Regions from separate parts of the Aquabacterium sp. G14 genome, predicted to be linked through region 3. Evidence: predicted binding sites of a transcription regulator. Region 3 holds the regulator's gene; each other region holds the start of a gene.
The links. Region 3 encodes FNR, which switches genes on or off when oxygen is low (the NO sensors DNR and NnrR bind a similar motif). Its sites were predicted from a motif close to TTGATNNNNATCAA; they were not measured.

Region 1: the regulator FNR is predicted to act here: its motif matches at 2,644-2,657, upstream of WIT60_RS00450 (OmpW/AlkL family protein).
Region 2: the regulator FNR is predicted to act here: its motif matches at 3,264-3,277, upstream of WIT60_RS14025 (DUF3149 domain-containing protein).

The regions. Positions count from the first base shown of each region.
Region 1 covers NZ_JBBEYB010000001.1:88,216-92,258, reverse strand. The annotation lists gene ilvA (threonine ammonia-lyase, biosynthetic) at 1-825, opposite strand, end outside; gene WIT60_RS00455 (PEP-CTERM sorting domain-containing protein) at 1,001-1,681, opposite strand; gene WIT60_RS00450 (OmpW/AlkL family protein) at 1,935-2,552, opposite strand; gene metF (methylenetetrahydrofolate reductase [NAD(P)H]) at 2,796-3,650, opposite strand; gene WIT60_RS00440 (TlyA family RNA methyltransferase) at 3,706-4,043, opposite strand, start outside.
Region 2 covers NZ_JBBEYB010000015.1:14,441-18,483, reverse strand. The annotation lists gene bluB (5,6-dimethylbenzimidazole synthase) at 96-746, shown strand; gene WIT60_RS14035 (co-chaperone GroES) at 932-1,222, shown strand; gene groL (chaperonin GroEL) at 1,279-2,931, shown strand; gene WIT60_RS14025 (DUF3149 domain-containing protein) at 3,038-3,205, opposite strand; gene WIT60_RS14020 (patatin-like phospholipase family protein) at 3,336-4,043, shown strand, end outside.
Region 3 covers NZ_JBBEYB010000003.1:230,156-234,198, forward strand. The annotation lists gene ccoG (cytochrome c oxidase accessory protein CcoG) at 79-1,572, shown strand; gene WIT60_RS05515 (nitrogen fixation protein FixH) at 1,596-1,856, shown strand; gene WIT60_RS05520 (hypothetical protein) at 1,955-2,254, shown strand; gene fnr (fumarate/nitrate reduction transcriptional regulator Fnr) at 2,310-3,137, opposite strand; gene hemN (oxygen-independent coproporphyrinogen III oxidase) at 3,235-4,043, shown strand, end outside.

The DNA.
Region 1 (4,043 bases), on a different contig from region 3:
GGTTTCTTCGCCCACCAGCTTGACGGCCGTGCCATCGGAGAACAGGCCCACGTCATGCAGCGTGACGCGCTTGCCTGCCTGCACCGAGCGCACCATGGCATCGGAATCGTTCATCTGCACACCGATCACCTTGATCTCCGGGCGCACGGCCTTGATGTAGGCGGCCACACCGCTGATCAGACCGCCGCCACCGATGGCCACGAACACCGCGTCGATGGGGCCAGCATGCTGGCGGAGGATCTCCATGGCCACGGTGCCTTGGCCGGCGATGACCTCGGGGTCGTCAAAAGGATGGACAAAGGTCAGGGCCTCGGTCTTTTCCAGTACCTTGGCGTGCTGGGCGGCATCGGAGTAACTTTCGCCGTGCAGGACGATGCGCACCTGGTCTCCGCCGAAGCGGCGCACGGCGTCGATCTTGACCTGCGGCGTGGTGACCGGCATCACGATGGTGGCCTGGCAGCCCAGACGACGGGCGCCCAGGGCCACGCCTTGGGCATGGTTGCCGGCGGAGGCGCAGATCACGCCCTTGTCACGGGCGGCCGGGCTGAGCTTGGCCATCTTGTTGTAGGCCCCGCGCAGCTTGAAGCTGAACACCGGTTGCTGGTCTTCGCGCTTGAGGTAAACCTGGTGCCCCAGACGGGCCGAGAGGTTGCGCGCCAGGTCGAGCGAACTTTCCACCGCCACGTCGTAGACGCGGCTGGTGAGGATTTTTTGCAGGTAGTCCTGAATCGTCAGCGGTCCGGCCTTGGCCTTGATCGCCGGCTTGGCCAGCTGGGCGGCGGTGCGGCGAGGGGTGGGCGAAGCGGCGGTACGCGCGGTCGACATGGAAACGACTCCGGAAAAGGGCAGATGCGGGATGGAATCCGCCAGTCTACTCCTGCAGGTTCCGGCTTGCGTGCGTGGGCAGCGGTCACAAAAAAGTGGGGCGCCACGGATGGCGCCCCCGAAAACCTCACCAAACCTCGGGTCTGGCTGGGCCCACGCAGAGAACTGAGGTGTCTCAGGCAGCGCGGCGGCGACGCGCGACGAAACCCATGCCCACCAGACCCAGGCCCATCAGGGCATAGGTGGAGGGTTCAGGCACGGCGGCCGTCACATCCACCTTCAGGTTGCCGAAGTTCACGCCCGTGGCCAGACCGGCGTAGAAGGACGGCAGACCAAAGGCCGACACCAGCGTGGAAGCGGCGCCGCTGCTCAGGTTCAGGTTGCCGGTGGTCAGCAGGCCCGTGCCGTTCGTGGCGCTGAAAGCCTCGCCGAGGGTCACCGTGCCGGTCGTCAGGAACACGCCGCTGTACTGCTGGGTGCCATTGACCGACAGGACGGCGCTCAGTGCCTTGGCCGCGTTGTCATAGCTGACGCCGGTGATGTCGAGGGTGGTGCCCGATGCGGTCAGACGCAGACCCGAGGTGGCGCCGGTCAGGCCGATGAGATCGGCGGCCGTGCTGTTGCTCAGGTTGACCGAGGTGAAGGACTCGGTCAGCGTACGGGTCGCGGCGTTGTAGGTGGCATCACCCAGGGCCGTGTAGGTGGTCCCGGCGCCCAGCAGGCTGGTCAGGTCGGTGCTCAGCGTCAGCACAGCCGAGGTCGGCGCAGTGAAACTGGCGGCCTGGGCGGCCGAGAGGCCGGTCGCCAACAGGGCGGCCAAAGCAGTGGACTTCAAAATGGCAGAGCGTGCTTGCATGAGGTCACCCCAAGATTGGTGAAGATGTGGACAACGCGGCTTTCACCGCCGATGTGTTGATCTTGCAAGCAGCCCCTCGAAGGCCCTTTAGCGTTCACCCTTAAACACCCCCCATGCGAGGGAGGTCCGTCGAGCGTGCCTGGGAGCATTTGATGCCGAAATCGCCGTGCACCCGCAAAAAAGGCTCCCTGGCCGCAGCCTCGGGAGCCCTGTGGGGTTGCGGAGCCTCGAGAGGCTCACGCGATGAGCCGTATCAGAAGCGGTAGCCGAGGCCCACGCCGATCAGCAGCGGATCCACCTTGAGGGTGTCCACCTTGCTGCCGTCTTGTGCCTGCACTTCAGCACGGATCTGCACCTTCTTGACGTCCACGTTCAAGGACCACTGCTTGTTCAACGGGATGTCGACACCAGCTTGCAGCGCCCAGCCGAAGCTGCTGCGCTTGACGTTCAGCTGACCGAACGGAGCACCCAGGTTGGGCAGGTTCACGGAGGAGAAGTTGGTGTAGTTCACACCGGCACCGACGTACGGACGGATGGCCGCGTCATTGGGCATGAAGTGGTACTGCGCGGTCAGGGTTGGCGGCAGGTGACGCACGCTGCCGATCACCGAACCACCCAGCTTGACGTTGTGCTTTTGGGGGTAGGTCAGGATCAGTTCGGCCGCGATGTTGGGGGTGAAGAAGTAGCTGATGTCCACTTCGGGGATCAGCTTGGCGTTCACCGCCAGCGGCAGGCCGTTCTCGGTCTTGTTGGCCGGATCCAGATTCACGGCACGCACGCGCACCTGCCATGGGGTTTCCTGCGCCATGGCAGGGGTCAGAGCGGCGACAGACAGGGCGGCGATGGCCACAGCGCGGAGGGTCTTGTTCATGATGCAGTCCTTTGGATGACAGGGAAGCGTTGCGACACCGATCTCCGGCGCCGCCATGAACACATTGCAACAAGTGCACCCCGCGCCAGACTTGCGCCACATCAAGTCCGCGCAGCGAAAGCAGGGAACAACCCTGAGAAGCTCAGGGTGTTTGCGCCAGATCAGGAAAACCCGATGCCGGCGCGCCACACCCTGTTGACACGACCCTTGCAGCCGTGGCTCAGCGCGGTCCAGGCGCCCGGATCAAGCCGGAATCAAACCCAAACGCTCGCACAGTGCCAGCACAGGCGCCGACTGGTTCATCGTGTAGAAATGCAGGCCCGGCACGCCCCCGGCGCGCAGCTGCTCGCACAGGTCGGTGACCACGTCCAGCCCGAAGGCCTGGATGGAAGCCTTGTCGTCGCCGAAGCCTTCCAGCCGGGTGCGGATCCAGCGCGGCACCTCGGCGCCACAGGCGTCGGAGAAGCGCAGCAGCTGGCTGCTGTTGGTGATGGGCATGATGCCTGGCACGACCGGGATGGTGGCCCCCAGGGCCTCGGCCTCTTCGACGAAGCGGAAGTAAGCGTCGCTGTTGAAGAAGTACTGGGTGATGGCCACGTCGGCCCCGGCCTTGACCTTGGTGGCGTAGGCCCGCAGGTCGGCCTGCGGGTTGCGCGCCTGCGGGTGCATCTCGGGGTAGGCGCCCACTTCAATCTGGAAGTGGCTGCCGGTTTCCTCGCGGATGAAGGCCACCAGGTCGCTGGCGTACTTGAACTCGCCAAAGCCGCCGTAGCCGCTGGGCAGGTCGCCACGCAAGGCGACGATGCGCTTGATGCCGTCGGCCTTGAACTGGGCGAGCTGCTCGCGCACGCTGGCCTTGCTGGCGCCGATGCACGAAAAGTGCGGGGCCGCGTCGCAGCCTTCACTGAGGATGGCGCGCACGGTCTGGATGGTGCCGTCTTGCGTGCTGCCACCAGCCCCGTAGGTGACGGAGCAGTACTCGGGGCGGATCGCGTACAGCTGCTGGCGCACGGCGGCCAGCTTCTCGACGCCTTCCGGGGTCTTGGGCGGGAAGAACTCCACGCTCACCGGCAGGGAGTTCGGGGATGACTTCGTCATGTGTGGGTCTTTCAAGGTGGGCGCGCGAGCCCGCCGAGCCCGATCAGGAGGATGATCAGGCCTGCGGCGACTGCGCCCAGATGAAGAATTCGAGGTTGCCGTCGCCACCGGCGATCGAGCTGGCAAAGCCCTTGTGGACGGTCCAGCCCAGGTCGGTACAGGCGCGGCGCACCATGTCACGGGCACGGGCGTGCTGGGCCGGGTCCTTGACGACACCGCCCTTGCCCACGTGGTCCTTGCCCACTTCGAACTGCGGCTTGATCAGCATCAGCACCTGCCCGCCTGGCTTGAGCCACGGCGCCAGGTGGGGCACGATCTTGGACAGCGCGATGAAGGACAGGTCGGCCACGATCAGATCGAAGCCTTCGGCGGGGGCGTGCTCGCGCAGCGGGC
Region 2 (4,043 bases), on a different contig from region 3:
ACCCGCCCCTCATGTCAGGTCAAGCCCACGTCAGTGATCCCGCTGAATCGACGGGGTGCCGCGACCACGCTGCCGTCGAGGCACCAGGCGGGCATGTGTTTTCTGCGCAAGACCGCGCGGCGTTCCATCAACTGGTTCAGGCGCGGCGCGACATGCGCCACTTCACGCCAGGTGCTTCCGTCGCGCCCGAGGTGTTGCGGCGCTTGCTGCAAGCGGCTCACCACGCTCCATCGGTCGGGCTCATGCAGCCTTGGCGCTTCGTGCGCATCACCGATACCAGCTTGCGTCGGCGCATCGCCGAGTTGGTCGAGGCCGAGCGGCTGAAGACCTGCGAGGCCCTGGGCGAGCGCGGCGACGCCTTCATGCAGCTCAAGGTTGAGGGCATTCGGGAGTGTGCCGAGCTGCTCGTGGTGGTCCTGGCGCCTGACGATGGCACCGTGTTTGGCCGCCGCACCATGCCCAAGGAAATGGCCCTGTGCTCGGTGGCATGTGCGATCCAGAACCTGTGGTTGGCTGCGCGTGTCGAGAATCTGGGCATGGGATGGGTCTCCATGTTCGATCCCGTTGCATTGGCGCATGAGCTGCAACTGCCTGACACCGCTCAGCCCATTGCGATCCTGTGTCTGGGGCCTGTGCCTCAGTTTTATGACGCTCCGATGCTGGAGCTGGAAGACTGGCGCCACGGTCGGTCGCTGGACGAGATGCTGTTGACCAATTGCTGGCCGCCATCTGCGCTGCGCGGGTGAAGTGTCTGTCGAAATGCCCCTTGAAATGTCTCGGAGCGTCCCTATAATCTGTTAGCACTCGCTGAATGTGAGTGCTAATGGTGAGGTCGCTGCGGCGGCTGAGCCCCACATTCGTACCGTCGATGTGAGCATTCACTCACGTCGAATCCATTGTCAAACCGATGTCTCAAGAGACTGGAGAAGTCATGAAACTGCGTCCCCTGCACGATCGCGTGATCGTCAAGCGCCTGGAACAAGAAACCAAGACCGCCCTGGGCATCATCATCCCCGACAACGCTGCCGAGAAGCCTGACCAAGGCGAAGTGCTGGCCGTTGGCCCTGGCAAGCGCAATGACAAGGGTGAGTTTGTGGCCTTGAACGTCAAGGTGGGCGATCGCGTCCTGTTCGGCAAGTACTCCGGCCAGACCGTCAAGGTCGATGGCGAAGAGCTGCTGGTCATGCGCGAAGAAGACCTGTTTGCCGTCGTCGAGAAGTAATCCGACGCCCTGCGCAAATCCCCATCCATTGATTCACTGAATTCGGAGAAATACACATGGCAGCAAAAGACGTCGTTTTCGGCGGCGAAGCCCGCGCACGCATGGTTGAAGGCGTGAACATTCTGGCCAACGCCGTGAAGGTCACCCTGGGTCCTAAGGGTCGCAACGTGGTGCTCGAGCGCTCCTTCGGCGCCCCCACCGTGACCAAGGACGGTGTGTCCGTGGCCAAGGAAGTCGAACTGAAGGACAAGCTCCAGAACATGGGCGCCCAGATGGTCAAGGAAGTCGCTTCCAAGACTTCTGACAACGCTGGCGACGGCACCACCACCGCCACCGTGCTGGCTCAAGCCATCGTGCGCGAAGGCATGAAGTACGTGGCCGCCGGCATGAACCCGATGGACCTGAAGCGCGGCATCGACAAGGCGGTTGCCGCCCTGATCGCCGAGCTGAAGAAGCAATCCAAGGCCACCACCACCACCAAGGAAATCGCTCAGGTTGGCACCATCTCCGCCAACTCGGACGCTGACGTCGGCGAGATCATCGCCAACGCCATGGACAAGGTCGGCAAGGAAGGCGTCATCACCGTTGAAGACGGCAAGAGCCTGAACAACGAGCTGGAAGTCGTCGAAGGCATGCAGTTCGACCGCGGCTACCTGTCGCCCTACTTCATCAACAACCCCGAGAAGCAAGCCGCGCTGCTGGACAACCCCTTCGTCCTGCTGTACGACAAGAAGATCTCGAACATCCGTGACCTGCTGCCCACCCTGGAGCAAGTGGCCAAGGCCAGCCGTCCGCTGCTGATCATCGCCGAAGACGTCGACGGTGAAGCTCTGGCGACCCTGGTGGTCAACACCATCCGCGGCATCCTGAAGGTTGTGGCCGTCAAGGCGCCTGGCTTCGGCGACCGTCGCAAGGCCATGCTGGAAGACATCGCCATCCTGACCGGCGGCAAGGTCATCGCCGAAGAAGTCGGCATGGCACTCGACAAGGTCACCCTGGCTGACCTGGGCCAAGCCAAGCGCATCGAAGTGGGCAAGGAAAACACCACCATCATCGACGGTGCTGGTGAAGCGGCTGACATCGAAGCCCGCGTCAAGCAAATCCGCATCCAGATCGAAGAAGCCACCAGCGACTACGATCGTGAAAAGATGCAAGAGCGCGTGGCCAAACTGGCCGGTGGCGTTGCCGTGATCAAGGTGGGTGCTGCCACCGAAGTCGAAATGAAGGAAAAGAAGGCCCGCGTTGAAGACGCCCTGCACGCGACCCGTGCCGCCGTCGAAGAAGGCGTGGTTGCCGGTGGTGGCGTGGCCCTGCTGCGCGCCAAGCAGTCCGTGGGTGACCTCAAGGGTGACAACCACGACCAAGACGCTGGCATCAAGCTGGTCCTGAAGGCCATCGAAGCGCCTCTGCGCGAAATCGTGGCCAACGCCGGTGGCGAACCCTCTGTGGTCGTCAACGCTGTCCTGGGCGGTTCGGGCAACTACGGCTTCAACGCTGCCAACGACACCTACGGCGACATGATCGAAATGGGCATCCTGGATCCCACGAAGGTCACCCGCACGGCTCTGCAGAACGCCGCTTCCGTGGCTTCGCTGATGCTGACCACCGAGTGCATGATCTCCGAGGCTCCGAAGGACGAAGCCGCCGGTGGCATGCCCGACATGGGTGGCATGGGCGGTATGGGTGGCATGGGCGGCATGGGCATGTAATGCCCTGAGGTGCGGTTCGCCGCACCTGTCGCCTGGCAACTTCAGCCAGACCAAAGAAAAAGGCCGCTGGGTTCAGCGGCCTTTTTTCATGTCTGCAGGAACTGGCTCAGTGAGCGCGGCCCTCGCGCACATCCTTGTCATGTCGCTCGGTGTCTTGCTTGACGTGTTGAGCAACGTACCAAGCGATGTAGCCCAGCATGACGAACATGAAGGCAATCACGGCCAAGCTCATCAGGCCATAGTCGGTGGTCAGGAAGTCGGTCAATGCTTGCATGATGGTTCTCCGTTGTGCTTTCTTGGATCTATCAAACCGCGGATTGAGCCAGGGCGTTCTGACTTGGATCAAGTTTGTATGCGCCTTGCGCGGCTTTGGCAAGCGGCTTTGACGCGGCACAATCTGCCACATGCTTTCCCCTTTTCTTCGCACGTGCTGGCGTGCTGTCTGTGGCTGGGCCTTGCTCGGCTTGCTCTCGGCCTCGGCGCTGGCAGAGCGGCCCAAGGTCGGCCTCGTGCTGTCCGGTGGCGGGGCGCGTGGCCTGGCTCACGTCGGGGTGCTCAAGGTGCTGGAGCGAGAGCGTATTCCGGTCGATGTGATCGCAGGCACCTCCATGGGGGCCATCGTCGGTGGCCTGTACGCCAGCGGCCTCTCGGCACAGGAAGTGGAGCGGGAAGTCGAGCGACTGGACTGGGACAATGTGTTTGCCAGCCGCGTGGAGCGGCGAGAGCTGTCCCAGCGTCGCAAGGAGCACGACTTCGAAGTCTCCCCCTTGCTGGAAATCGGCATTGGTGCCGATGGATTCAAAGCGCCGTTGGGCTCGCTCTCCAGCCGTGTGCTGGAGGCCCATCTGCGTCGCCTGACCCTGTCGGCCAGCCAGGTCCGCCACTTCGATCAGCTGCCCACCCCCTTCCGTGCGGTGGCGACCGACATGGAAACCGGGCAGGCCGTGATCCTGTCCGAGGGAGACCTGGCCACCGCCTTGCGCAGCAGCATGTCGGTGCCCGGCATTTTTGCGCCGCTGGAGGTCAGTGGGCGCATCCTGGGTGATGGTGGCCTGGTCAACAACACGCCGGTCGATGTGGCCCGCGCCATGGGGGCGCAGCGACTCATCGTG
Region 3 (4,043 bases):
TAAATTCAAGCGGTGGTGGTTGGTGCGTGATACCGTAATGGGTATCTGGCTCAACCCCGCCGCTTTTTCATTTGCGCCATGACCGATCCACAAAAAACCACCGAAGCGCCACAACGCGTGATCCCCATCAAGGCCGAAGAGGCCGCGTCCGATGCCGCCAAGGCCGTACGTCGTGAGGAGATCGTTTCCCTCTACAAAAAGAGCGAGAAAGTCTACGCCCGCGAGGTGACCGGCTGGTTCACCAACTGGCGGTGGGTCATGGTCTGGTTGACCCAGCTGGTCTTCTACGTCACGCCCTGGCTGTACTGGAACGACCGTCAGGCCGTCCTGTTCGACCTGGGTTCACGCCGCTTTTATCTCTTCAACCTGGTCCTGTACCCGCAGGATCTGGTCTACCTGACGGCCCTGCTCGTCATCTCGGCCTACGGTCTGTTCCTGTTCACGACGGTCGCCGGGCGCTTGTGGTGCGGCTACGCCTGTCCACAGTCGGTCTACACCGAGATGTTCATGTGGATCGAGAACAAGATCGAGGGCAGTCGTGCCAAGCGCATGAAGATGGACAAGTCGCCCATGACGGCCGAAAAGTTTGCGCGCAAAGGCGCCAAACACGCCGCTTGGATTGCCGTCGCGCTGTGGACGGGCTACACCTTTGTGGGCTATTTTTCCCCGATTCGCGAACTGTGGCAATCGGTGATCTCGTTTGGTCTGGGCCCCTGGGAAACCTTCTGGATCCTGTTCTACGGTTTCGCCACCTATGGCAACGCCGGTTTCATGCGTGAGCAGGTGTGCAAGTACATGTGTCCGTACGCGCGCTTCCAGAGCGCGATGTTCGACCGCGACACGCTCATCATCAGCTACGACGAAAAGCGTGGCGAGCCCCGTGGTGCCCGTTCGCGCAAGGCCAACGCCCAGTCGATGGGCCAGGGTGACTGCATTGACTGCACCTTGTGTGTCCAGGTCTGCCCCACGGGCATCGACATCCGCAAGGGCCTGCAGTACGAGTGCATTGGTTGCGCGGCCTGCATTGACGCTTGCGATACCGTCATGGACAAGATGGGCACGCCCCGCGGTCTGATCCGTTACTCCACGCAGAATGCGATGGAAAAGGGTTGGGGTAGCAGTGAAATGTGGGGACGTGTCACGCGGCCTCGCGTGCTGATCTACACGGGCATTTTGTTGCTGGTGGTGGCGGCATTCGTGACCAGCCTCTACAGCCGTCCGCCGTTCCGCGTCGACATCGTGCGCGACCGAGGTGCGCTGGCCCGCGTGGTCGACGAGGGCTACATCGAGAACGTCTACCGCGTGCAGTTGATGAATGCCAGCGAGCGCGTGCAACGCTATCGCGTGGGCGTGGAGCAACTCAATCAAGCCAAGGTGCAAGGCGGTGAGAACGTCGTCTTGGGCCCAGCCGAGGCGCGCTGGGTGCCCATCGCCGTGCGGATTCCACCCGAGGTGGGTGCGCGCATGGGCTCGGGTGCCACCGGCGTCACCATCCTGGTGGAACAATTGCGCCAGGGCGACGCGCCTCAAGTGGATGTGCGTGAAAAGACCACCTTCATGGTCCCGCGCTGATCCCTCACATTTTTGGACTTGACATGACACAGCCTCTCTCTATGCAAAACCCGTCCACCCCGGTGGACAACCCGCCCTGGTACCGCCTGCCCATCGTCTGGATGGTGATTGGTGGGCCGGCCGTGGTCGTGGTGGCGGCGCTGATCACCGTCGGCATCGCAGTCAAGAACGTCGACCCCGTTCTGGACACTTCGGCCTCGCCGACGCAGAAGGAGGCGCCAGCCTCGAAGGCGCGCAATCACGCCAACGAAGACGCGACGCCTACGGCACCTGCCGAGAAGTGAGTGCGTGCGTGTCGCCTGCGCCCTAGGGTTTCTTCTGGTGAAGGATGGGGCCTATAGGCGCACCATGTGTCCTGTCTCCCCACTATCAGGAGCAGGGCATGACGAGCAACACGCTTCGCACCGCGCAGGTCCTCTGGCCGGCTTTCTTGATGGCCGGCGTGCTGGAAATGCTGGTTTTCAGTGTGCTGGATCCCTCCGCACTGAGCTTCGGTAACTGGCACCCTGACGCCACCACGGTCTATAGCCTGGCGTTTTTGGCCTTCTGGGCCTTGATCGCGGCGGCCGCCGCGACGTCACAATGGATGGCGGCGGCCACGCAGTTCGACGAATCATCCGCCGAACGTGTGCCGCGTCAACGTCGGCGACGCGCCTCCCACCGAACCGTCCAGCACGTTTGAGTCGAGCAGCAAAAAGCCCGCACGCAGCGGGCTTTTTCGATATCGAAGCGCTTTATCAGCCCTTCACGCTGTTCACCAGGGCCCGCAAGCCCGCCTCGTTGGTGATTCGGATGTCGCGCTGCTTCACCTCCAGCAGTCCTTCGTCCTGGAACTTCGAGAAGGTGCGACTCACCGTTTCGAGCTTCAAGCCCAGGTAGCTGCCGATTTCTTCACGCGTCATGCGCAAGACCAGCGCCGACGACGAGAACCCGCGGGCGTGCAGACGTTGCGTCAGGTTGAGCAGGAAGGCGGCGAGGCGCTCTTCAGCACGCATGCTGCCGAGCAGCAGCATCACACCATGGTCGCGCACAATTTCGCGGCTCATGATCTTGTGGAACTGATGCTGCAGGTCCGAAAACTCGCGCGACAGATCTTCCAGTTGCCCGTAGGGAATCACGCACACCTGGGAGTCTTCGAGGGCGATGGCATCGCAGGCGTGGCGGTCGGTGCTGATTCCATCCAGGCCCAGCAGTTCACCGGCCATCTGGAAACCGGTCACCTGATCGCGGCCATCTTCGGAAGACACACGTGTCTTGAAAAAGCCGGTACGCACGGCATACACCGAACGGAAGGCGTCGCCGGTGTGGAAGAGGGCGTCGCCGCGCTTGACGGTGCGACGTGTGGCCACCAGCGAATCCAGGTGGCTCAATTGAGGTTGGGTCAAGCCGACAGGCAGGCACAACTCACGCAGGTTGCAGCTGGAACAGGCGACCTTGAAGGCGTCCAGCTTGACGCCGCCACAAGAGGCCTGTGACTCCGCAGGTTCACCCTGACGGCCTTGGGGCTGATTCGTGGAAGTACCGGTGCCAGTGACGTCGGTGATCGGAAAAATACTGTTCAACATGCGTAACCTCAAAGCCTGCCCGATTGTTGCCGCAATGACGGCTGAGAAATTGAGTTAGATCAACCCTGATGGCCATGAGTTTGGCACAGTGGCTCACATGAGTGAACCTGTCATCATTTCCGTCGTGCCAAACACGCCCGTTGTGTCCCGCGACATGCTGTCGCGGCTGGACGTCAATGGGCCACGGTACACCTCCTACCCGACTGCCGATCGGTTTGTGGAGGCTTACGGGCCTGCTCATTACCGTCAGGCACTGCAGCAGCGCGCGGAAGGGGGTGGTGTCATTGGCGGTGCGGCAACACCTTTGTCAGTGTACGTGCACATTCCGTTTTGCGAATCGGTTTGTTATTACTGCGCCTGCAACAAGGTCATCACCAAGCATCACGAACGGGCAACCGAGTATCTGGAAGCCTTGCGCACCGAGATCCAGCTGGTCAGCTCCCAGTTGGGGGCACCGCAGCCCCTGTCGCAACTGCACTTCGGTGGCGGTACCCCGACCTTCCTGACGGACGAGGAGCTGGGCGGCCTGATGACCACGCTGCGCACCGCTTTCCGCTTTGTGGAAGGCGGCGAGTACGCCATCGAGATCGATCCCCGCACCATCGACGCCGCCCGCCTCAAGCGTCTGGCGGCCATGGGCTTCAACCGCCTGAGCTTCGGCGTGCAAGACTTCGATCCCGAGGTGCAGCAGGCCGTGCACCGTGTTCAGCCTTTCGAGCAGGTGGCCGCCCTCATGCAGGCCGCGCGTGATGAAGGGTTCCTGTCCATCAACATGGACCTGATCTACGGTCTGCCCAAGCAGACGCCGGAGAGCTTTCAGCGCACCTTGCAGCAGGTCAGTTCCTTGAAGCCCGACCGCATTGCGCTGTACGCCTACGCCCACCTGCCGCAGCGTTTCAAACCTCA